3 regions of the Bacillus sp. OTU530 genome follow, and region 2 is predicted to be linked to each of the others. Evidence: riboswitches for the same ligand, from Rfam matches in the RefSeq annotation. Region 2 holds a riboswitch; each other region holds the start of a gene.
The links. A riboswitch is a leader RNA that binds a small molecule or an ion and turns the genes downstream of it on or off. The one in region 2 is predicted to bind S-adenosylmethionine.
Positions count from the first base shown of each region.

Region 1: another riboswitch for S-adenosylmethionine. It lies ahead of metE (5-methyltetrahydropteroyltriglutamate--homocysteine S-methyltransferase); the one in region 2 lies ahead of AAHB12_RS25615 (hypothetical protein).
Region 3: another riboswitch for S-adenosylmethionine. It lies ahead of AAHB12_RS17535 (PLP-dependent transferase); the one in region 2 lies ahead of AAHB12_RS25615 (hypothetical protein).

Region 1 covers NZ_JASATP010000002.1:31,181-39,247, forward strand. Annotated here, with positions in the region: gene AAHB12_RS01525 (family 78 glycoside hydrolase catalytic domain) at 1-98, shown strand, start outside; gene AAHB12_RS01530 (MFS transporter) at 572-1,912, shown strand; gene AAHB12_RS01535 (acyl-CoA thioesterase) at 2,021-2,494, opposite strand; gene metE (5-methyltetrahydropteroyltriglutamate--homocysteine S-methyltransferase) at 3,110-5,407, opposite strand; cobalamin riboswitch at 5,568-5,760, opposite strand; SAM riboswitch class I at 5,873-5,983, opposite strand; gene AAHB12_RS01545 (GNAT family N-acetyltransferase) at 6,406-6,894, opposite strand; gene AAHB12_RS01550 (GNAT family N-acetyltransferase) at 6,964-7,449, opposite strand; gene AAHB12_RS01555 (YybH family protein) at 7,535-7,927, opposite strand.
Region 2 covers NZ_JASATP010000052.1:12,999-21,065, forward strand. Annotated here, with positions in the region: gene AAHB12_RS25600 (ArsR/SmtB family transcription factor) at 1-97, opposite strand, end outside; gene AAHB12_RS25605 (hypothetical protein) at 1,869-2,075, shown strand; gene AAHB12_RS25610 (hypothetical protein) at 2,142-2,285, opposite strand; gene AAHB12_RS25615 (hypothetical protein) at 2,396-2,719, opposite strand; SAM riboswitch class I at 2,732-2,838, opposite strand; gene AAHB12_RS25620 (hypothetical protein) at 3,082-3,300, opposite strand; gene AAHB12_RS25625 (threonine synthase) at 3,453-4,670, shown strand; gene AAHB12_RS25630 (SDR family NAD(P)-dependent oxidoreductase) at 4,833-5,615, shown strand; gene AAHB12_RS25635 (RNA-guided endonuclease InsQ/TnpB family protein) at 5,799-7,127, shown strand; gene AAHB12_RS25640 (hypothetical protein) at 7,783-8,067, opposite strand, start outside.
Region 3 covers NZ_JASATP010000023.1:60,323-68,389, forward strand. Annotated here, with positions in the region: gene AAHB12_RS17530 (SH3 domain-containing protein) at 279-1,220, opposite strand; SAM riboswitch class I at 1,957-2,062, shown strand; gene AAHB12_RS17535 (PLP-dependent transferase) at 2,176-2,376, shown strand; gene metA (homoserine O-acetyltransferase MetA) at 2,357-3,262, shown strand; gene AAHB12_RS17545 (homoserine dehydrogenase) at 3,392-4,687, shown strand; gene thrB (homoserine kinase) at 4,864-5,790, shown strand; gene AAHB12_RS17555 (SGNH/GDSL hydrolase family protein) at 6,114-6,926, shown strand; gene AAHB12_RS17560 (ABC transporter ATP-binding protein) at 6,926-7,843, shown strand; gene AAHB12_RS17565 (ABC transporter permease) at 7,836-8,067, shown strand, end outside.

The sequences.
Region 1 (8,067 bases), on a different contig from region 2:
GTGCCCGTTTATTAGCAGGCTCGGGATCTTATTACTTTACCTATCCGAAACATCAAGTATTTGAGAAAGGATATGCTAATATGCTGAACTCGCACTAAAGGTACTACCAAGGAAGGCAATGATTGCGACATCCTTCATTTTTATGCTAACAACTAGTTTTTTAACTCCATCTATAAATTTGTGAGGCTAGTATTAAAAGATGAAGGATGTTCGTAGAATGCTTTTGGATCTTAGACGCGTGTGTACTTTTAATATTTAGCTTTATGTCTCACTACGTAATAGAAACAACTATCTAGTGTTGGCTAGTATTTGCTCCATAAAAAGTCTCAAGGATTATGCAGGTCAATATTGAAACAATTATTTTTGCAGCTTCTGAATATGTCTGAAAGTTAAATCAATCAGCAACTTTGAAAGCGTTATCGTGAATTGGTAATACATTTATAAGTAAAAATTTAAGTCAAATAACATTCATTATAAAGAGAATATGGTGCAATTTAGAAATATAAAACAAATGACTTATCAATTTTTTATTAAAATATATCATTTCTGTCTATAGGAGGGAAAAAGAGGAATGTTGAAACTTAGACAAAAGTTATTTTTCGGAACAGGGAGCTTAGGAAAAGATTTATTTAATGGTATTATTACAGCCTATTTGATGGTTTTTTATACGGATGTATTTGGTTTGACAGCTTCTTTGGCAGGATTAGTCCTGTTAATCACAAAATTAGTCGACGGAGTATCTAATCCACTTATTGGAATGATGATTGACCGGACAAATACACGTTTCGGTAAATTTAGACCTTATTTTCTTATTGTGCCTATTCCTTTTGCTGTATTCACCATTCTAACATTTACAGCACCAGATATGAGTGAAGGCATGAAATTTATTTACGCATTGATCACATACAATCTCGCTGGAATCTGTTTTACTGTATTTGATGTTTCTTATTGGGGGATAGTTCCAAGTTTAACGAAAGATCCAAAAGTTCGTACGGAGCTTATTTCTTATGGCCGGGTCTTCACTGCAGTTGGGGGATTGATTGTATCCACTTTTGCCTTGCCAATCATTCAGTTTTTCGGTAGAGGAGAAGACAAAACCGGTTATTTCTATCTGGCAGTTATCGTTGCAGTCATAGGTTCACTTTTCTCGTTTTCTACGTTCTTCAATACTAAGGAACAGTACACTACAAAAACTGAGCCTCCAACTTTTAAAGAATATTTTAAAGTGATTTTTAATAATAAAGGTGTTTTGTCAGTTGTTACAATCGTTTTAAGCTATGGATTGTGTTTTGGCTTGCAAAATGCTGTGGGTATCTATTATCTGAAATATTATATGAAACAACCTGAATTAATACCTCTTTACATGTTTTTGACTTTAGGCGGTAAAGTCATTGGATCGATTGTGGCACCAATCTTCACAAAGCGTTGGGGGAATAAACATACAACTATTAGAGCATTTATAGGTGTATTCGCACTTAGCTTGATTATGTTTTTTGCGCCGATTCAACATCCGTGGGTTTACTTTAGTCTAGCGGTTTTGATTACATTCTGTATCGGATTAGTACTGGTTTCAATGACGGCTTTGATGGCAGATTTGGCTGATCTCACGGAGTATACAACAGGTAAAAGATCAGATGGTGTTTTATTTTCCTTAAATGCTTTATCTATCCAAATAGGATTTGCAGTATCTGCAGGGGTTGCGGGGATTCTTCTTGATTCTACAGGTTATGTTGCAAATCAAGTAATACAAAATGATGCAACATTACTTTGTATTAACTTGATGAGAACGATTGGACCTGGTTTAGTTTGTATACTTGCCTTATTCATGATTAGATACTACCCAATCAATTCGAATCAGGAACTTGAAACCATTTATACGGAACTGGATAAAAAAAATAGATCTGCAATTTGATTATAAAAACGGCCTGACTAGCGTTCCTGTTACAGTATGAGAGCTTAATTATTGTAACAGGAATGCAGGTGTCTATGAAAAAATGAAGTGGATTTAAGTCTTACTATACTATCGAATCATAGCTCTATTTTTTCTATACTCCTTACGAGCAGAAGCTGTTTCAAACAGTCGTTTTTCTTCTTCTGTCTGAGGTATTACTTTGGGGACTGGAATAGGTTTTCCGTTTTGATCAACAGCTACCATGGTAAGGAAGGATTCTGTAGTTAAAGTGTTCGTACCAGATAATAAATCAGTAGAGTGAACTTTTACATAAACTTCCATAGAAGTGCGCCCTGTTGATGTAACAAAAGCCTCCAAACTAAGAGCATCTCCAAGAGTGGCAGCTGCTAAAAAGTCTACAGAATCAATGGATGCTGTCACAACTATATTATTACAATGCTTCATAGCTGCCAATGCAGCAATTTCGTCAATATAAGCTAGAACCTTTCCCCCAAATATTGTTTGCAAATGATTCGTATCTGGTGGAAGAACCAGTTTTGTCTGAATTGTTCTAGAGCGTTCTACTGAATAAGCTTGTTCCATAATTATCACTCCATTTAACAGATTTTCTGGAAAGAAGAAGGGGGGAGATGAATTTCCGGTAGGCAGTAGCCTCCAAAACTGCAAATTGCCAATTATTATTATGACAAATCAGTTCCAAACCCCTCAGATTCGTAACATAGTTCCCTTGTATGTTTTTACATAACCAGTTTGCCCGCTGAATCCACTAATCTAACCTACTTGTCCAAATACAAGAACTTTGTTATTCAAATACCATGAATCAGCAGATTTTATGTTCTTTTCATTGCGTTTGGGTTGTATGTTTTTTTCTTTTATTCTCCTTAATCTGCAAATTAAAGAACCATAAAGTATAAGGATAAAATGATACTATCTCATAAGTATTTTACTACAAGTGAGTCTTTTCCTCTTTGATAAAACTAAAAGTATCCAAGAATAAAGAAAATTCACTGATTGGCGAGCCCTGCCCTTGGGTGAAGACAGAGGCGAAGTTGCCCTTATACTGTATTCCTAACATTTCTCGCTATGCCGAATTGGCTTCCAGCTAGAAATCTATACTTACAGTGAAAAAACCCCTGATTTCCTGCTGAATGTAGGGAAATCAGGGGTTTACCTTCTAGAAAATGCTTACCTATGTTATTATCCCTTTTTCACAAGCAATTTTTCTCTCGTCTGTTCTGCAGCTTCAACCATTACCTTCAGTGCTGCAACTGTTTCATCAATACCACGTGTTTTTAAACCGCAATCTGGATTAATCCAGAATAGCTTTGGATCAAGCACTTGCAGGGCGCGATCAATGTTTCTTGTCAGCTCTTCAAGCTTTGGTACACGTGGACTATGAATGTCGTACACACCAAGGCCGATACCTTTGTCATACGTATTTTCTTCAAAGGAATGAATTAACTCCCCATGACTCTTTGATGTTTCAATTGAAATTACATCAGCATCGAGCGCCTTGATAGCATCGATAATATTTTTAAAGTCTGAATAGCACATATGGGTATGAATTTGTGTATCGTTCTGGACAGACGCTGTTGCAAGCTTGAATGCATACACGGCAGCGCCAAGGTAACTTTGCTTTTTCTCCTGTTTTAACGGCAGTCCTTCGCGAATCGCTGGCTCATCGACTTGAATCATGCGAATTCCATTTTCCTCAAGTGCCTCAACTTCTTTGCGAAGTGCAAGTGCAATTTGATTTGCAACATCATAGCGTGGGATATCATCGCGTACAAATGACCAGTTTAAAATAGTGATTGGACCTGTTAGCATTCCCTTTACAGGCTTGTCTGTTAACGATTGGGCATATACAGTTTCTGCAACTGTCATTGGTTCTTGATAGGACACGTCACCGTAAATAAGCGGCGGCTTCACACAACGAGAGCCATATGACTGTACCCAAGCAAATTTCGTAAATTGGAAGCCGGCTAATTTCTCACCGAAATATTCAACCATGTCTGTACGTTCAAACTCTCCATGTACAAACACATCTAGACCAAGCTCTTCTTGAATGTCGATCCACTTTTTAATTTCTGCTTTTATATATGTTTCATATTCTGCATTAGTCAGCTCGCCTTTGCGCCATTTCAAACGCTGTTTTCTGACTTCTTGTGTTTGCGGGAAGCTACCAATTGTTGTAGTTGGAAGCAGCGGTAATTCAAAAGCTTCTTCTTGCAAGCCTTGGCGTACGCTAAACGGTGCTTGGCGATCTGCTTTATACGTATGCAGGCTGCGAATCGCTTCCTGAACTTCTGTATTGTTTCGAACTGATGATTGATTTAATGCTTTGATAGCTTCTACACTCGCAGTGATTTCTGTCTGTATCGCTTCTTTTCCTTCTTGCAGTCCTTTTGTAAGTACAACAATTTCATGTAATTTTTCATCAGCAAACGCTAATGCACCTGTTAAGATCTCATCGAGCGCTTCTTCGTTTTTCACTGTCACAGGCACATGCAATAAGCTTGATGAAGGCTGTACAATGAGATGATCTTTTGAAACGACCTCTGTAATCTCCGCAAGAACAGAAAACTTATCATCTAGATTCGCACGCCATATGTTGCGTCCATCAATGACTCCAGCTGCAAGCACCTTATCTTGTGGGAAACCGTACTGCTTCAAAGCCGCAAGATTCTGGCCGGCATCATGTACAAAATCAAGTCCAATTCCTTGAACAGGAAGTGAGATAACCTCTTCATAATGTTCAATGCTCTCAAAATACGTTTGCAAAATCACCTTTATGTTTGGCGCTGCTTCATGTAATGCTTGATAAACCTCGTTGAATAATGCAAGCTCTTCTTTTGAAATCGTAGTTGCTAAAATCGGTTCATCGATTTGTACCCACTCTACTCCTTCTTGCTGTAATTCACGTAAAATGTCAGCATAAAGCGGTACAAATTGATTCACGACGGTTTTAAATTCACCTCTTTGATAGCCTTTTGAAAGCTTTACAAATGTTACAGGTCCTAATATTACTGGCTTTCCAGCAATATTAAGCTTTTGTTTCGCCTCTTTATAGAATTGAAGTGGACGGTTTTCGACAAGAGCAGGCACTGCTTCGCCCAGCTCGGGAACAATATAGTGATAGTTTGTGTTAAACCATTTTGTCATTTCAGATGCAACCGCACCTGTCGTGCCTCGTGCTATATTAAAATACGTCTCAAGTGATACCTTACCTCCGCTATATTCAAAGCGTTGTGGCACTAATCCGAACATAACCGCTGTATCAAGCACGTGATCATACAAGCTAAAGTCTCCAACCGGGATCAGGTCAATTCCTTGTTCATGCTGCTTCTGAAGATGCTGTAGACGAATCTCCTCAATTTGTTTTAAAAACTCTTCTTTTTCTAGTTTCCCTGCCCAAAACTGTTCAAGTGCTTGTTTCCATTCACGCTTTTCACCAATTCTTGGATATCCTAAATTTGAGCTTTTTACTGTATTCATCGTATGTTTTACACTCCTTGTATGTTTGTAGTTTATCCCCAACTAAAAAATCTCCCTTTTCTAAATAGAAAAGAGAGATTTATACGCATAGTTAACTAGAGTTGAGATATCCTGATTTTCCCAACACGTATTCCTCACTCCTCTCTATGTCCACGTAGAGTATAAGCGCACACAACAGGCAGGTCTCCTGACTTAGGTTCATCGCTTCTTATCCCTTCCCATTTCAATATGAAACAGTGGTTCATTGATAAGTCGCTCCCCATCACAGTGGCGGGACCGTGCCGGAATTTCACCGGTCTTCCCTTTTAAGCTGAGTGAATCATTCACACAGCACCTGATGCATTTTCTTATGAAATTTTAATAAGACAAGCGGCTGGGTCTCGACCCGCCCTTAGTTTACCTCTTCCTAAATATAAATAACCTCTCTATTCCCAATAGAGAGGTATTCATTATTTATGAAATCCTCTCTTATTTGTCAAAGCAATCTGCTTTGCGGGAATTAGCACCTTTTCAACAAAACTGTCAAATGGTTGCCGGGCTTCACAGGGCCAGTCCCTCCACCACTCTCAATAAGAGTTTTTAATATTTTGAATATGATAGTCATCTTAGCATGAGATACACAGGCTGTCAAAAAGAATTTTAAAGAAAACTCGCCGATTGGATAGTTTTTCTCATCCGTTTATACGAATATAAAATAACTTGTACTCGATACTTACTTATTTATTTTATAAATATAATTTTTGTGTGATGTAAGATCACTGATGAGGTATACAGTTGAAGCAGCAAAACTTTTTCATGAAAAGCTTGTAGCAAACCAAACAATACGTGCATAAAATATGTAAAGCAGCAACGATACCTATATGGGGTGTCGTTGCTGCTTTTTTTGAGTACCGTATTAGGATGTAATAGTAGGTTCAGACCTTTTAGAATGGAGACAACCCTTAATATTTTACGAATGGTTACAGCTTAACGTAAGCACTCAAAAGCGGACGGTTTTGTTAGATAGTTTTTAATCGTCCTTCAAATATTTTTTTCATGAATGCAGTGTTTACTTCACTTCCGTTTGGTTTTATCACTACTTCTTCACCGCATATCACATATCCAACAGATTCATATAATTTTATATTTTGCGGGACAGACATACGTACTTGGCAGAGAACTTCTCGCTTGCCGTGTTGGCGGGCATATGTCTCTAGCCATGAAAGCATGGATTTTGCGATGCCTTTTCCTCGTTCCTGTGGAGAAACAGAGAGGCGAGAAAAATAAAGGGAATTCTCATTTAATGAGAATTTTGCTGAGCCAATTGTAGTTTCATCTTGTATGTATAAACAGGCTTGTTCCTTATTGTGAGATAACGATTCCTGGATGGAATGTACTGTTTCGCTTAAAGCACTTGAGGGAATGTCTATATGTCGATACTCCTCAAATGCAGCCATCGTAACTGCATGAACTAAATGTGCATCTTTTGCCTCTGCCAGACAAATCATTTTTATCTCCTTCCGCAAGTTAATACAGATCTCTCTAAAGAGAGGAGCATTTAGTATACAAGATTTAAATTATTTTAGACTATGCCCTTCAAGAATTAAGGCCATATCTGCTTGTCTCATCATAAAATTCTCTGGTTTTTTCAACGAACCAAATCCGTATTGGCTATATAATCCATGAGCATCTTCGGTCGCCAGCATAAAACGAGTGCCCTTCAGTTTAGGATGATTCACAATGATGTCTAATAACCATTTGCTTAGTCCTTCACCTCTGTATGCTGGAAGAATGAAAACATCCGCTAACCAACTAAAACGAACGAAATCGGTAATAACTCTTGCAAACCCAACTTGCTGGAAGCGGCTATTGATATCGGGTGTTTTCTTGTAGATGCCGTAGCAAAGAGATGAATGATTGATCATTTCATTGACTAACTCTTTTTTTATATCCTTTGCCCAATAAGATTGCACACTTAAAAACTCGTGAATCATATCTAGATCGAGAAGTTCTTTGCTTGTAGAGATGAAAAAGTGTTCTATTTCCGCTTCAATCTTCTGCATGGGGAATACAGCCTCTCTTTCTATAGAAACTGGTATACATCGTTAATTTTTGCTTATGAGGAGATTCGCTTAATCGAGAGTCCTATCACTGAAGCAATTCAGCCCCATACGAATTATCAATTATACAACGCCAAATTCCATCAGCTTCTTTTTTAAATACGTACTTTGTGGTTCTCTCCATGGAGAATTCTGAATCTTTTTTTTGATTGGCGCTCAAAATTGCTTTTGCAATAACTAATGCTGTATCGCCAGTTTCAATGATCTCCATCTTTTCCTGATTCACAATTAAACTATGATTAAAATAATTAGCAATAGCCTCAAATGCCCGACGGATTTCTGCTTTTCCTTTAGCTAGCATTCCAGGCTTTACAACTAAAGTGGCATCTTCTGAATAGAAGTTCATTAAATCATCAAAGTTTTCTTGGTTGATTGCAAGATCTGCATTTTTTATGATTTGTTTTAATTCATGACTTTGCATAGCAACCTCCTGATTTTTGTAAATTCAGTACTTATATTAGGATATTAAACATTACCGAACGAAAAACCTTTGTATCCCATATTCATTTTTAGATAATGCTTAGCTCCCGCAGCCAGTTTTCAGGGAGTGGATTATTTGAA
Region 2 (8,067 bases):
GGCCGTTATCAATCATGAATTTTACAAGTGCAAGTCTTACAGGATGGGCAACTACTTTTAACAATTCTGCGCTATCATTAAATTTTTCAATATTCATTTCATGATTCCCCTTCTCTTTTTCACCCTTTCATCATAATGCATCAATGTTACGAGGATATTAATATAGTAATACGATCAAATAACTTTTTGGTTGCAATCTACTTGAGCAATTATGCCGTTCAGTCCTATCCCTACACTCTTTAAGCGTGTCCATTTTGATTAATCCTTTTTCAAAATGGATTCCTTTTATTTAACGAAGTGGATAAAAAGTAATGCAGATTAGTACAGAAGAATGGTGCAAAAAATATTTTACCTGGACGTAGTGGGATTCCGTTAGAAGGTACGGATACACAATTATTGGTATTTTTTGATTTATTAAGATATATAACATGTTTATTATAACGCATCCTTTAAGGTCGATCACCTTTTACTATACAAATGATATAAACGGTAATGTATGCAAATTTAAAATTTCACATATCATAATTTAAAATTAATATAAATTTTATAATAGACATAAGGAAAGGGAATTCTTGCAAATTGGGAACTACTTTTTAAAAATCTCAGAACTCATCACAATCTACACAATAACCTTTCTTTTTTAAACGTTTGTTAAATAAAGATGGTTTATTATCGTTTGATTTCACGACTCTGCTAATTTTTACCTCATGCCATGTGTCGAGGATAGTCAGTCTTACTTTTATCCCGAAGGCCTCTTCTCTTATACGGAAGGAAGGCATGACGGTATGACTGTCGTGTATTATATTCCTACTTTGTCCTTGATTACATGATCTGTAGCTACTACAAAGGGATTCCCTATAAGAAACCACTAACAAGCAAGGGATGCCCTCATAGTCCCCTTTTTCTCAGGGGTAAGTGTTCGCAGGTTGCTAACAGGGTATCAATGATGTGCAGGGGGGATCCCTACTTGTATATAGAAGCAGGCCATAAATGAAAGGAAGGCATGACGGTATGACCGTCGTGTATGATACTCCTACTTTGTCCTTGGTTACATGATCTGTAGCTACTACAAAGGGATTCCCTATAAGTAAATACTAACAAGCAGGGGATGCCTTTATAGCCTCCTTTTTCTCAGGAGTAAGTGCTCGGGCATTGCTAACAGGGCATCAATGGTGTGCAGGGAATCCCTACTTGTATATAGAAGCAGGCCATAAATGAAAGGAGGGTATGACGGTATGACACTCGTGTATAAGAGTAGCGAGGTTATGAAGCTCTTACATACTATGAAAGAGATGTATGCTCTTCCCTACCTTTTTGAGGAAGTTCCATGTCAAAAATTGCTTATCGTATGTTTTCATTATGTGCGTGCTCGAAAATCGACAGCAAAAAATGAGAAAGAGAAATAAGATAAAGAATTGGTTTAATTTATTTGAAAATTATAAATTTTCTGTTAAAAAACCTTACATAAGAGTTGGCGAACACAATTTATTGCATCATAATTATAAATGTGGAATCTACTAAAAGCTTTTGAGGGAGGGGATAAGATTATGAATAAGATTACATTAAAGCAAAGATATCGACAGCATTTTTGAAAATTAGTAAATATTGTTAAGATACTATGTAATGCATTGATAGTAATAAATGAGAATCATATAATCAATTTGGATAGAAGAGAAACGCTGTCTCGACGACAAGAAGCACTAAAAAGTTCTTTATGTATCATAATGATTCGAATTACAGGATTCGTATTCCGATGCTTCTGTACTTCTTCAATTATTCAATACATCTGAGTAACTGTTTATGTGCTTTTTTATTTTTTTTTATCACTTATCTATCTCAAAAACTTATACATTTAGGAGGAAATCAAAATGGAAAAAATGTGCATGGATATGTCTATGATGACATGTATGGAAAGAATGATGTGCGAGATGAAGTGTATGAGAATGATGATGGAGCAAATGTGTGAAAAAGAAATGATGATGGACATGAATCAAATGATGTCTAAAATGCAAGAGTGTGATGTAATGATGACATCTATGATGAACATGATGATGAACATGAAAGAAAAATGCTAGTACTTATTGAAAAAGCGCCTTATCTTACTTCGATAAGGTGCTTTTTATATGTACACTCACTATATCTTATAAAATAGTTAATTCAGAAAATGCTACTAGCTCTACTTTACCTCCCCGATCATTTTTCTGAATCTCACAAGTACCATTATTGTATATCCATATGACTTTATACTCTTCCCCTTTAAAGATGACCGTATTGCCATTTTTCACTCTTTTCTCCTCCTCTGAACGTTTTGTATCTGCATAAGTAAAGAGTTAAACTTGCTAAATAGCCGGACAGTTTTTGAAAGATGCTTTTATAATTGTATACTACATAATTTCTAGAGTTGATTTTTCACTAAACGAATCTCGATATCTAATGAAATACGTTGTTGTTGTAGTTCCAAAATTTTCTCGTGTAAATAGCTATTAGAAGGTTGATCTCGCAGTTGGTGGGAAATCGTAAGAATTTCTTCATTGATATGTTTGTATTCTTTCAAAAGGTTATTAAACACGAAGGATGGCGTTTGTTTTCTAATTTCATTATGGAAATTATGTAGTTTTTCAGTAATTTCTTGCTGCCATGATATATCACCCATACTTCCGGCATAAATGTATAAGTCTAAATAATCATTCACCCATAGTTGCTCTTCTTTAATACTCATAAAAATTCTCCTTTCTTATCTTAAAAAGCTAAGCTCCTCTGGAATTAGCACCATACAGAATAAAAACTGTGGTTGCTGAGGTTTCATTGGGCCAGTCCCTCCACCTCTCTTGATAAGGGATTTACATTATTTCATATTTCTCACTATATTAATCGGAATAATATGGAATGTCAATGAAAATGCTGTTGATATAGAGGGCCAATAAAAAAACTTCCTCAGTTGGCTCCTATTCATCAATGTAGTTAGAATAGCAATGCATATTCTTCTCATGCCCAGTTAACATAATTGCCCATTATCCGGAGTCAATGTATTTAGGAGACTACCAAAAGCCCTTCAGTTAAACAATCTGAAGGGCTGACTACTTAAATTTCTATAGTAATATATTCTGATACATCATCTACGCTTGAAGAAGTATGCAATTCAACGGATGTTGCAGAACCAAAACGACGATGAAGCTCCTGTCTAGCTTTGTCTATAGCAATGAATTCAGAAGAGGCATACACTGTGAGATATTCACCTATAACTCGATTTCCAATGGTTATCGTGTATTCAACTTGATAGGTAGAAATCAATTGTCTCATCCTCCCCCCTGTTTGTCCTTGCTACAGCGTATGAAGAAGAGGTTTGAGATATAGAAAGGGTTTATGATGATATCTCATAATTCCTATGAAAATACTATAAATTATTTTTTTTATGTGGTATTATATTTAAAAAATTTAAAGGGGTGTTTATTATGCCGTTTAGTTATATTTCTCATTTATTTTGCCCTAAATGTAAAAAGGAATATAGTACAAAAGAAAAGCATCAATTGTGTGAATGTGGCTCACCTTTATTGGTAGCTTATGATTTAGATAGCCTAAAAGTTAATCTAACTCCAGAAATTGTTCAAAATAGAAAGCCAAACTTATGGAGATATCATGAACTTCTTCCGATAGAGGATTCCAAAAATGTAGTTTCTTTAGGTGAGGGAATGACTCCAATCGTAGAAATGCCTAGGCTAGGGAGAGAAATGGGTATTCAAAACTTATATATGAAAGATGAGGGTATTATTCCAACAGGATCATTTAAGGCTAGAGGAGCTGCGGTAGGTGTATCAAAAGCAAAAGAACTGGGAGTTAAACAGTTAGCTATGCCTACAAATGGTAACGCCGGAGCCGCTTGGTCACTTTATTCATCACGTGCAGAAATAAGAGCAACAGTTGTGATGCCCAAAGATGCACCTGCTATTACAAGAAACGAATGTGCAGTAGCTGGAGCCGACTTGTATTTAGTAGACGGACTTATTAGCGATGCTGGTAAGATTGTCGGTGAAGCCATTAGAGAGCGAGATCTTTATGATGCCTCTACGCTTAAAGAGCCTTATCGAATAGAAGGTAAGAAAACAATGGGGCTGGAAATTGCCGAACAATTCTCCTGGAATCTTCCCGATGTCATCTTATATCCAACAGGAGGTGGCGTTGGTTTAATAGGAATATATAAAGCATTCAATGAATTAAAAGAGCTTGGCTGGATAAAAGGTGACCTTCCTCGTCTAGTAGCTGTACAGGCCGAAAACTGCGCACCTATTGTAAAAGCATGGAACGAGAAAAAACAAGAATCTGAATTCTGGCCAGATTCCACAACCATTGCCTTTGGTATCAATGTACCAAAAGCCATAGGAGATTTTCTTGTTTTAGAGGCATTATACAATACAAATGGATGCGCTATTGCAGTAGAAGAAAATAAGATTGTAAATGAACAGAGAAAGGTTGCTCAGCTTGAAGGCTCTTTCATTTGTCCGGAAGGTGCAGCTACGTTTCTAGCTGCACGACGCTTACGAGAGGAAGGATGGATTAAAGAAGATGAAACTGTTGTCGCTCTAAATACAGGCCTTGGAGTTAAATATCCAAACACAGTAGATATCGAAGTTCCTCATTTAGATCGTGACGACAGCCTTTGTCAAAAGATATAATCGTGAATTGAAGTTTAATATAGCATAAAGATGCTATATGTTAATATCTTCCTTTTAGGGATGATTACTTTTTGTTTTTTGACTGCAGGTTAGCGCAAGATGAGTGGAGGAATCTATTTATTTTTTATAGTAATCTAAAAGATTGAAAGGAGTTAGCGAACAATGGATTTGGGTTTAACTGGAAAAGTAGCGATTATAACAGGAGGTAGTAGGGGAATCGGATTAGAAACTTCCATTCATTTAGCATATGAAGGAGTAAAAATTGCAATCGTTGCACGAAACGAAGAGCAGCTACAAAAGGCAGCCGCTTATATTACTGAAAAAACTGGTACTGAGGTCTTACCAATCCAAGCTGATGTAACACAAGAAGACAATTGTAAATATGCCGTAGATAAAACGGCTGAACATTTTGGGCGTTTAGATATTGTCATCAATAATGCAGGAACAGCTAATGCTAAACCTTTTGAACAAGTTGAAACCGCTTTATGGAAAGAAGACTTGGATGTAAAGTTATTTGGTGCTATCCACTGCTCACGATATGCCCTTCCTTACATGAAGGAAGTTGGTGGGGGTTCGATTGTTAACATTACAACATCTTCTGCAAAAACACCTCCCGCTTCAGGATTACCAACAAACGTAAGTCGCGCAGCTGGTTTGGCTCTTACAAAAGCAATGAGTAAGGATCTTGCCTCCTACCAAATAAGGGTTAATACGGTATGTATCGGATTAATTCGCAGTAATCAAATTGAGAAAATATGGAAAAAGAAAGCTCCTGATAAGACATGGGAAGAATTTTCTACTGACCCCAGCCACGAGATTCCATTAGGACGGATCGGTAATACAGAAGAAGCTGCAAAAGTAATTACTTTTCTTTCATCGGATGCAGCATCTTATGTAACAGGTACCTCAATAAACATTGATGGTGGTAAAGGTGCCGCACTTTAACAGATTTTCTGAAAAGAAGTCCCCTTCCTCAAGGAATGCGATGGGCGTAGCCCAATGAGTAGGTGGGGGATGAATTTTCAGTAGGCGTAAGCCTATTTTTTCTCTTCTTTGTATTTGGTTATTGAGAATCGAACATACATTCGTTATAATGGTATTACCAAGACATGGAAGGTGGTGTTGAAAATGGCAACTAGGGAAGATGGAACTCATATAAAAGGAACAAAAAAATCTTTACCAGATGGTTGGATCACTTCTGGTTTTCGTTTTTCTATTGTTCCTACTGAAGAACAAGCGATACGTCTAGAACGAGCATTTGGGTGTGAGAGAAAGGTTTACAATGTATATATAGCTGGTTTGTATGAACATTTAGAAGGGATTGGATTTGCAGGTGGTTTTATTCGTTATAAGGTTCCTTCTTATACAACAATTACTGCTCAGTACGATTATTTAGATAAAAGCAATGATTCTTTTGTCTACAATGATGCGAAAATGAGGTTTCAAGCAGCTATTCAGAAATACAATGAGGAATATGCAAAAAAGCCTATGCAGTATAAAAAGTCTGTACGTAAAAAAATGAAAACCATGGGTTATATTCCTACTTTTAGAGACATCAAAGGTGTGCCTAAATTCCATAGTAAAAAGCAAGGTAAGTTAAGCTACACGACAAACCAAACAAACGGAAATATAAAAATAAGGCAAGAAAACGGAGAATGTTTTTTATGTATTCCGAAATTCAAAGAAGGAATTTCTATGATTCTACATCGAGATGTTCCAGCTGATAGTGTAATTAAAAAGGCGACGGTAAAGCGTGAGGGAACCCGATATATGGTCTCCTTGTCCATCGATTATCCGTTCCAGGTACCTCAACCACAAGAGAATTTATCTCCTGATGATGTAATCGGTTTAGATTATAGTCAGGAACAACTGTATGTAGATAGTAATGGTCACATTGCCGGTTATACAAGATACCATAAGATCGTTGAAAACCGTCAACGGCGTATGAATCAATCCCTTGCTCGTAAGAAAAACAATGCGAAAACAGATGAAAACGGTGATATTCTATATAGTAAGAATTATCAAAAACAAGTACGTAAATATCAAAAGGTCATGGCAAAGGTAAAAAATAAAAGAAGAGATACCCTCCACAAGATGACGAATCAGATAACCAATGATTATCAGGCTGTTGTGGTAGAAGATATTGACTTACGGAACTTGGCACAATGCTTACGTTTAGGGAAAAAGTTACATGACAACGGATTTGGGCTATTTCGCACGATGCTCAAATACAAATGTGAAAGAAAAGGCAAATATTATATTGTTGCTGATACATATTTCGCATCTAGTAAAATCTGTAATGGTTGCGGACATAAGAAAGATAAACTTACATTATCCGAAAGGATATACAGATGTACCGGATGTGGTACAAAAACTGATAGAGATTATAATGCAGCACTTAACCTCAAGCAATACGGTACTCATGTTTTGAAGGAAATGGGCGTGTTGTCTGCATAATGTGTATCAGTTTCCAAATAGCGGTAGGAACGCCGCAAATTCAAGGCTATGGACATGAACCGTTAGGTTTGTGAGTGAAGTAGTAATAAAAGAGAAAGATGTTGTTTGTCTTTCGAAGCCCCCACTTCAAGACGCGCAGCGGATAAGTGGTGGGTAGTTCACCAACAGAAAGAACGTAAATAACATTTACTTTACTTAAATGCTTTTCAATTGGTGTATGTAAAATTTTGTGCAAATTTCTGTATATCATAGAATACCAAGTGTTATAATAGGATTACATCCCGCAATAGATTCTTCCTTGGTGGCAATATTGTTGGGATGACTCAAACCAATTTTCTAGAGGAAAAGGCTATCCATTTCATTATGGATAGCTTTTTCCTTTTATGAATAATACTGAGTAAGTAGAGCATAATAAGCTTGCAATCAACATCATTCGAAACTGGGATCCCCACCTAGACTATTTCAACCCGATAAGAACAAACTCTTTCCCTTGAAAGGCAGCTGTTGCTTCGCAAAGCTGAAATTCACCCCCTACTTATTTCTGGGCTCATTCCCTTCAAGAAATTGAAGTAGGGGTACTCTTTCAGCAAAATCTGATAGAAACGAAAAAAAGCCCCTCGAAGTAAAAATGGAGGCTTTTCATAACAAAGGGAATTCATTTATGCTTCCAACCGTTCTTTTCTATCCATTCGTTTAATGCTTTATAAAACTCTTCCTTTTCTACATTTGCGTAAACTTCACCCTCAAGTGCAATTGGATGCTTTTTTCTCAACGTGTTGAAGTCTATAAACTTTGCAGCTTCTGTGATAATGTATTCAAAGGTATAACGACTTATATCATCATCAAGAAAACAAGAAGTGGCTGCGTGTGCTAAATCGTATTCCCTTTCACCCTCAGTACTATAAAAGTTACCGTTGTAAAGTTTCATATACGCACCATT
Region 3 (8,067 bases), on a different contig from region 2:
TGAAAGCCTCGTTTCTGAAGAATGATCCTTTAACGAGTCCCGTCGAAAAATTAGTGTTTTTGTTATAATGTGTAACGGGTTTCATATCGCTTTATTTATGAATATGAAAGGTTTGCTAGGCAAGGCTTCTGCCTGATTTTCTGCGTAAGTTACAGTACGTGTATTTCTTGCATATGTCCCTTTGACTAACAGATAGACTCGTCTCTAAGAGTATACATTTATAAAAACAAGCGCAAAACAGCATCCTGATGGAAGATGCTGTTTGGATAAAATATATTCTACAGAATTCGTACATAATCTGCCGAAACCCAGCCGGAAGCACCGTTTGCTGATATGTGATACCAACCATTTCTTGTTTCTGAGATACTGATAGTAGTTCCAGACTGCAGCGTTGTAATGCGCGAGTTGGTAGTACCCGGCGCAGTACGCACATTTAATGCAGTGGTCGTTTTTCCGCTCTTTCCGTTAGGTGTGGTGTTTGTGTTTGACACGGTTATATATTGAGAAGAAACCCAACCAGAAACACTGTTAGCTGTAACGCGGTACCATCCATTCCTTGTCTCATAAATAGTAACGGTTGTGTTTTGTAGTAATGTTGTAATACGTGTGGCTGTAATGCTTGGCGCATTACGAATGTTTACTGATGCCGTTGTACGACCTGTACCCGAGCCATTAGATATAGGTGTTGAGACAACTGGGGCAGATGAACTGAGCGTAACACCATATGAGGAAGCAATTGCTTCGTAGGAAGTTTGGGCACGTTTAATCAAGACGGTCGCGCCTGTATTTAGACGGTCATATAGCCAATGAATGTCAGCATTGTGCATACGAATACACCCGCCGGTAATCCATTTTCCAACAGAACTTTCATTATTATTGCCATGAATGGCGTATGTATCACCAGCTGTTCCATTTATGTTTAAACCCATCCAGCGATCTCCGAGCGGGTTATCTGGAGCGCCTCCTTTAATTCCCCTTGTATAGTATGGACGATTGGTAATTTTGTTTACAATGGTGAACTTTCCTGACGGGGTAGGGGTGCTGCTTTTGCCAGTTCCGACTGAAAATTCACGAACTAGACTTCCATTCTCATAAAGGGCAAGCTTGTTTGTTGCGGTATTAACAATTACTACTTGAGAAGATGTCGAGGCAGCTTGAGTCGGTTCTTGGGGGAGGAAAATAGCGAGCAGTAAGATAAGGCTAAACCATAAACGTTTCATAAGGAACCCTCCTAAACGTATGTATGGATAGATTACCGAGGCTTAGGATTATGTAGATTAATTGCAGAGACATGATTTTTTCTTCTTATGAGAAGAGTATATTCAATAGTCATTTAAAGACTTCCTTCTTTTTATTTGGATTATTTTGGTAAATGATAGAAAATTTGATCATTGATTAAAAATTCTATCTATTATAATATTTTCTTAAGTAAATAAAAGAAAACGGTAAACCTTTATAGAGGCAGGTATGTAGGAACGAGACGAATTTCAAACATTATTTCTTTATGTATAGAATTATTGATATTTTAGTTCGCAATCAAAGGTCCAGAGAATAATGGGGATAAAAAAGATTGAGAACCTTGAGCAAACGATGCCCTTGTTTGCTTTCTTTTTCACTGTAAGAAAGTATAGGTTTCCAGCTAGAAGCAAATTCGGTGTATTAGGAAACTTTAGGAACAAGGTGTAACCATACCCCTATCTTCGCCTAACGGATCGCTAATCAGCAAGTTTCTTTATATTAAGTAGAAGATGCCTAATATGTCGAATTCCAATCTCTCTATTGAGTTCATGACGGGATGATATAATAAAGAAGGTTAAGATGTGAGCAGTGATAGCTAATAGTTAGGACAGCGGTCATATTGACGATATGCAGTCTTTGATCACATCGTATAAGCCTTAAAAAACATGTTGACAGTACCAATTAATTTCGATACAATCAGCACTAATGAATGCATACGACTTATCAAGAACAGGCAGAGGGAACAGGCCCTATGAAGCCTTGGCAACAGCCGTCGAACGGAATTGTGCCAAATCCTGCAGGTATATTTCCTGAGAGATAAGAGAGGTATGAGCCGGATGATTTTGGACATAACTGCTTCTTTTACCTGCGGGGAAAAGGAGCAGTTTTTTTTTATACTTTTAAGAAAGTGTATATCGAGGAAAGAAGGGTGCGGGAATGGGAGAAGCATGGAAGCAAGAAACGATTCACCCGGCGAGCATAGCGCACTGCCAAACGGTTGAGGAGCAGCAGCTTCTTGCTGGAGTCAAACCGGACTTCATTCATTTGTCCATCGGTATTCAAGAGGTGGAAGAGTTAATTGCAGATTTATATCAAGCATTATCCGGAGGAAAAGAATATGCCTATCATCGTGAATAAAGACTTACCAGCTGGTAAAGTCCTGCAGAAGGAAAATATTTTTGTTATGACGAAGGAACGTGCGGAGCATCAGGATATCCGTGCGCTCAAGATTGCTATTTTGAATCTAATGCCGACAAAGCAGGAAACAGAAGCGCAGCTGTTACGCCTTCTTGGCAATACACCGCTGCAGGTTGACGTTCATCTGCTTCATATGGAATCACATACGTCAAAAAATGTGTCACAGGAGCATCTGACGAGCTTTTATAGAACGTTCAGCGAGGTAGAAGGAGAGAAATTTGACGGCTTCGTCATCACCGGAGCTCCGGTAGAGACGATGGAGTTTGAAGACGTGAATTATTGGGAAGAGCTAAAACGTATTATGGATTATACACAAACTCACGTAACATCCACTCTTCACATTTGTTGGGGTGCACAAGCTGGGATTTACTATCACTATGGCATTCCAAAATACCCGCTTGAAGAGAAAACCTTTGGTATTTTTGAGCATGAGGTACAGGTGCAGAATGTGCAGCTAATGCGCGGATTTGATGAATACTTTTGGGCTCCTCATTCGCGGCATACAGAAGTACGGAAAGAGGATATTATAAAAGTACCAGAGCTGAAGATTTTGGCAGAATCTGACGAAGCAGGTGTGCATATTGCCGCTGATGCTAAAGGGAAGAATATTTTTGTGTTCGGTCATAGTGAATATGGACGTGATACGTTAAAGAATGAATATGATCGTGATATAAGCAGAGGCTTAGAAATTGAGATTCCAAAAAATTATTATCGGGATAATGATCCAACTCAGAGCCCGATAGTGAAGTGGAGAAGTCATGGGAATTTGTTATTTTCCAATTGGCTCAATTATTATGTATACCAGGAAACACCATTCATTTTATGAAAGTGGTAACGTTTTCTTAGGGATAAAATTATAAAACGTATTCAGAATGTTGACAATATATTGTTTTTTACGACATGAAATTATATAATTGCACATAAATATCATTTTGTAAAAAAGGGGTGGACTATAGTGGAAGAAATTCGGGTTGGTTTACTAGGACTCGGCACAGTTGGCAGTGGGGTGGTCAAGATCATTAATGCTCATCAAGATCGCCTCATTCATCAAATCGGTTGTCCTGTCAAAGTTACGAAAATTTTAGTGAAGAACTTAGAAAAAGAAAGAGATGTCCAAATTACCCCTGATATGCTCACTAAGGATGCAACGGAAATCATCGACAATGAGAATATTGATATAGTTATTGAGGTAATGGGCGGACTTGAAGAAGCAAGAGCGCATATTTTACGCGCATTGCAAAATGGCAAGCATGTTGTGACAGCCAACAAAGACTTAATGGCTGTATATGGCACTGAGCTGCTTTCTGTAGCAAAGGAAAATCAATGTGATTTATTTTATGAGGCAAGTGTAGCTGGCGGTATCCCGATTCTTCGCACCATTGTGGACGGACTTTCCTCTGATCGAATTACGAAAATGATGGGAATTGTGAACGGAACAACAAACTTCATTTTGACAAAGATGTCAAATGAAGGAAGAGCATATGAGGATGTGTTAAAGGAAGCGCAGGAGCTTGGATTTGCAGAAGCGGATCCAACTTCAGATGTAGAAGGCTTGGATGCAGCGCGTAAGATGACAATTCTTGCAACGCTTGGCTTTTCCACAAATGTGGAGCTAAAGGATGTTAGCGTAAAAGGAATTTCATCGATCACAGAGGAAGACTTAGCGTATAGCCAAGGGCTTGGCTATACAATGAAGCTAATTGGACTTGCGAAGCGCGATGGCGAAAAGCTTGAGGTGAGTGTAGAGCCAACGCTTCTTCCAAACACGCACCCGCTTGCGGCTGTACAAAATGAATTCAATGCTGTGTATGTGTACGGAGCAGCAGTTGGAGAGACAATGTTCTATGGTCCTGGGGCAGGCAGTCTTCCAACAGCAACATCAATCGTTTCTGACTTAGTAGCGGTGATGAGAAATATGAGATTGGGTGTGAACGGCAATAGCACCGTAACGCCGCAATATCCGAAAGTACTCAAGAATGAGGACGAAATTACAGCGAAATATTTCCTTCGCATCCATGTGAAAGACGAAGTAGGTGTATTTGCGCAGGTTACATCATTATTCTCTGAATATGGGGCGAGCTTTGAAAAGATTATTCAAACACCCCTTGAGGAAAAAGGAACTGCGGAAATCGTTCTTGTTACGCACCATACTTCTCTTACAAGCTACAAGTCCATCTTACAGCGTCTAGAAGGCTTAAACGTTGTACAAGGTGTGAAAGCAAGCTACCGCATTGAGGGAGAAGGAAAGTAGTAGAAAGAGTAATGCTAACGCAATAATAAGGTATAAAGATGCGAACTCAGAAAAGGTCAGCTATGCTATAGCTATTCCCACAAGAGATACCGCATAAATACAAAGAAATTTGAACCAAGCGTATTGCCGAACGATGAAGGAATCTTGTTCGCGCATGCCGAAGGAGTTGTTTTCTAATGACAGCAAACGGTCCCATGTTTACCGTTCAAGTACCGGCAAGTACAGCCAATCTTGGTCCAGGCTTTGATTCGATCGGCCTTGCGGTAAGTAAATATTTAATAGTTGATGTGTATGAAGATACTGGCTGGCGTTGTGTGGCAAAGTCACCAGCATTAGAGGGAACACCTACTGATGAAAGTAATCTGTTGTTTCAGACTGCTTTAGAGGTTGCATACGAATATAAAAAAACATTACCATATTGCCGCTTAGAGGTAGAAAGTGATATTCCGCTGACACGCGGTCTTGGCAGCAGTGCTTCTGCGATTATTGCAGGAATTGAGATTGCGAATATACTTTGCGACTTGCAATTGTCCATGCAGGAAAAGCTAGACATTGCAAGCGTGATGGAAGGGCATATCGATAATGTTGGAGCTTCATTATATGGCGGGCTTGTCATCGGCACATATGATGGGCAATCTGCAGCTCTTGTACAGCAGTCCATTACAGATATGGAGCTTGTAGCGATTATTCCTTCTTATGAACTGAAAACATCTGATGCACGTAACGTACTTCCTGGTCAGCTTTCCTATGCGGAAGCGATTCAGGGCAGCGGGGTTAGTAATCTCCTTGTAGCTGCACTTCTGAAGGAAGACTGGAAGCTTGCGGGGGAGGCAATGAAGCGCGATTTATTTCATGAGCCGTACCGTACACCGCTTGTAGCTGAGCTGCAGGTGCTCAAAACGCTTCCGAGCCATTCGGATATATATGGATATGCACTAAGCGGTGCAGGTCCGACTGTACTTTGCTTCGTTCGCAAGGGTGCGGGAGAGCTTATCAGCAAGGAGCTGAAGGAACACTTCCCAAGCTGTGCTGTAGAAGGGCTTCAAATTGTAAACGAAGGCGTACAGGTTGTTTTTAATACAGTAACACACCTTAAAGGCTAATGCTTTTAAGGTGTTTTTTTTTGCGCTGTAAGAAAGTATAAATTTCTAGCTAGAAGTCAATTGGACGTAGCAGGAAATTTTAGGAATACAGTATTATAAGTAGGGCTACGACCCTGTCTTCGCTCAAGAGAGGGGCTCGCCAATCGGCGAGTTTTCTTTATCTAAAAATAAACGGATGTACTGAGATAGGAAGAAGCTTATTAGGAAGGCTCTTGCATCCTCATTAGCATATTGCTGCATCGTTTTGTTTCTTTTTTGCTGTTTGCTATAATATCAGTAATTGGTAATGTTTTCATTATATAGAAAAATGGAGTCGATGAGGCATGAGACCTATCATGATTAAGGTGCTGCTTGCGGTTATGGCTGTATCTCTCGGTTTGTTTCTGTACGGATTCATAGTTGGTGCAAATGACGTACTGAACCCGAAGGCTTCTAGTATGCCAAAGGCTGGTGAAGAAGTAACGAAGGTAAAGAAAAATGATAAAAATCTGCAGCTGGTTAGTTTGGGGGATTCTCTAACACGTGGTGTTGGCGATAAAGAAGCAATCGGTTATATCGGCCGTGTGCGTAACCATTTAGAGAGCGAGTATCAACAAAAGACCTCACTTGCAAATCTTGCAGTAAGTGGTGCTAAAATGCCGGATTTGCTAAAGCAATTAGCTGATAAAGGTGTACAGTATTCTATAAAGCAAGCGGATGTAATTGTTTTTACAATAGGCGGAAATGATTTATTCCCGGGCTGGGAAGCGCTTGGGAATCTTAATTTAACGAAATATAGACCGGACGAAGCAACCTTCCAAGCAAACGCGAAGAATATTATCGAGCTGATTCGTAAAGTAAATCCAAATTGCCCCATTTTTTGGATTGGTTTATATAACCCATTTGAAGATGTACCGGAATTGAGCGGCTCCTCAGCTGTTGTCGTGAACTGGAATGCTTCTTTGGAGCGAACAGCGCTTGAGTTTTCAAATGTACATATTATTCCAGTATTTGACCTGTTTCACAGCCGAGGGAAGGAATTATTGTATTCTGACCATTTCCACCCGAATGAAAAGGGCTATGCTTTAGTAGCTAATCGCTTGCTGCAAGATCTTGTGAGCCAGTTAGGTATTGATAAAAAGGAAGTGACAGATTGATGACAACGGTGCTTTCTGTAAAAGGCCTTAAAAAGGTAATTGGGAAGAAGACATTGGTAGAGAATATTTCTTTTGAGGTACAGCAAGGAGAGGTATTCGGGTTTTTAGGGCCGAATGGGGCTGGGAAAACAACGACAATTCGTATGCTTGTCGGGCTCATTAAGCCAACGGAGGGCAAGATTGCAATTGCGGGATATGATATACGCAAGGAGTTCCGAAATGCGATGCGGCAGGTTGGAAGTATTGTCGAAAATCCGGAGCTGTATACATATTTAACAGGCTGGGAGAACTTAAAGCAGTTTGCCCGTATGCTTGGAGATGTAACAGATGAGAGGATTCATGAGATTGTTCGGATGGTGCATTTGGACAAGCGTATTCACGATAGAGTTAAAACATATTCACTTGGAATGAAGCAGCGTCTTGGCATCGCACAGGCATTGCTTGGCAAACCTAAGCTGCTAATTTTAGATGAGCCGACAAATGGCTTAGATCCGGCCGGCATTCGAGAATTGCGTGAATTTGTTCATCATCTCGTACAAGAAGAGCAGATGAGTGTGTTTATTTCTAGCCATTTGCTGAGCGAGGTGCAAATGATGTGCGATAGAGTTGCGATCATTAACCATGGAAAAATGATTACAGTAGCTACTATTGAAGATTTGGTGAAAAAAGCGGCTGATAGAGTAGAGTGGATTGTAACACCAGTTGAAAAAGCAGAAGGCATTTTAAGAGGTTTAGCAGAAGTAAGGGAGCTTACAGCGCAGCAGAATGTCATTACATGCCGTATGCCAATTGAACGAATTAGCATGTACAATAAGCAGCTCATTGAAAATGGTATAGATGTCCATAGTGTGCGTGAGGTTGCATTTACCTTGGAGGATCTGTTTATGGAGCTGACGGGAGCTGAAGGAATTGCGTGAGTTTTTGCAGCTAGTTTATAACGAGTCAGAGAAGATTTATCGAAAAAAAAGGGTCTTTGTGATCATCCTGATTTTACTTGTATTAATCCCTATCTTTGTATATGCGCAGTATAGGGAGGTGCAAACAACAATGAAGCGCCTCGGTACAAGTGATTGGCGAGTGTCACTGCAGCAGCAAATTGTTGATACGCAAAATCGTTTGAACAATTCACGCTTGCCAGAAG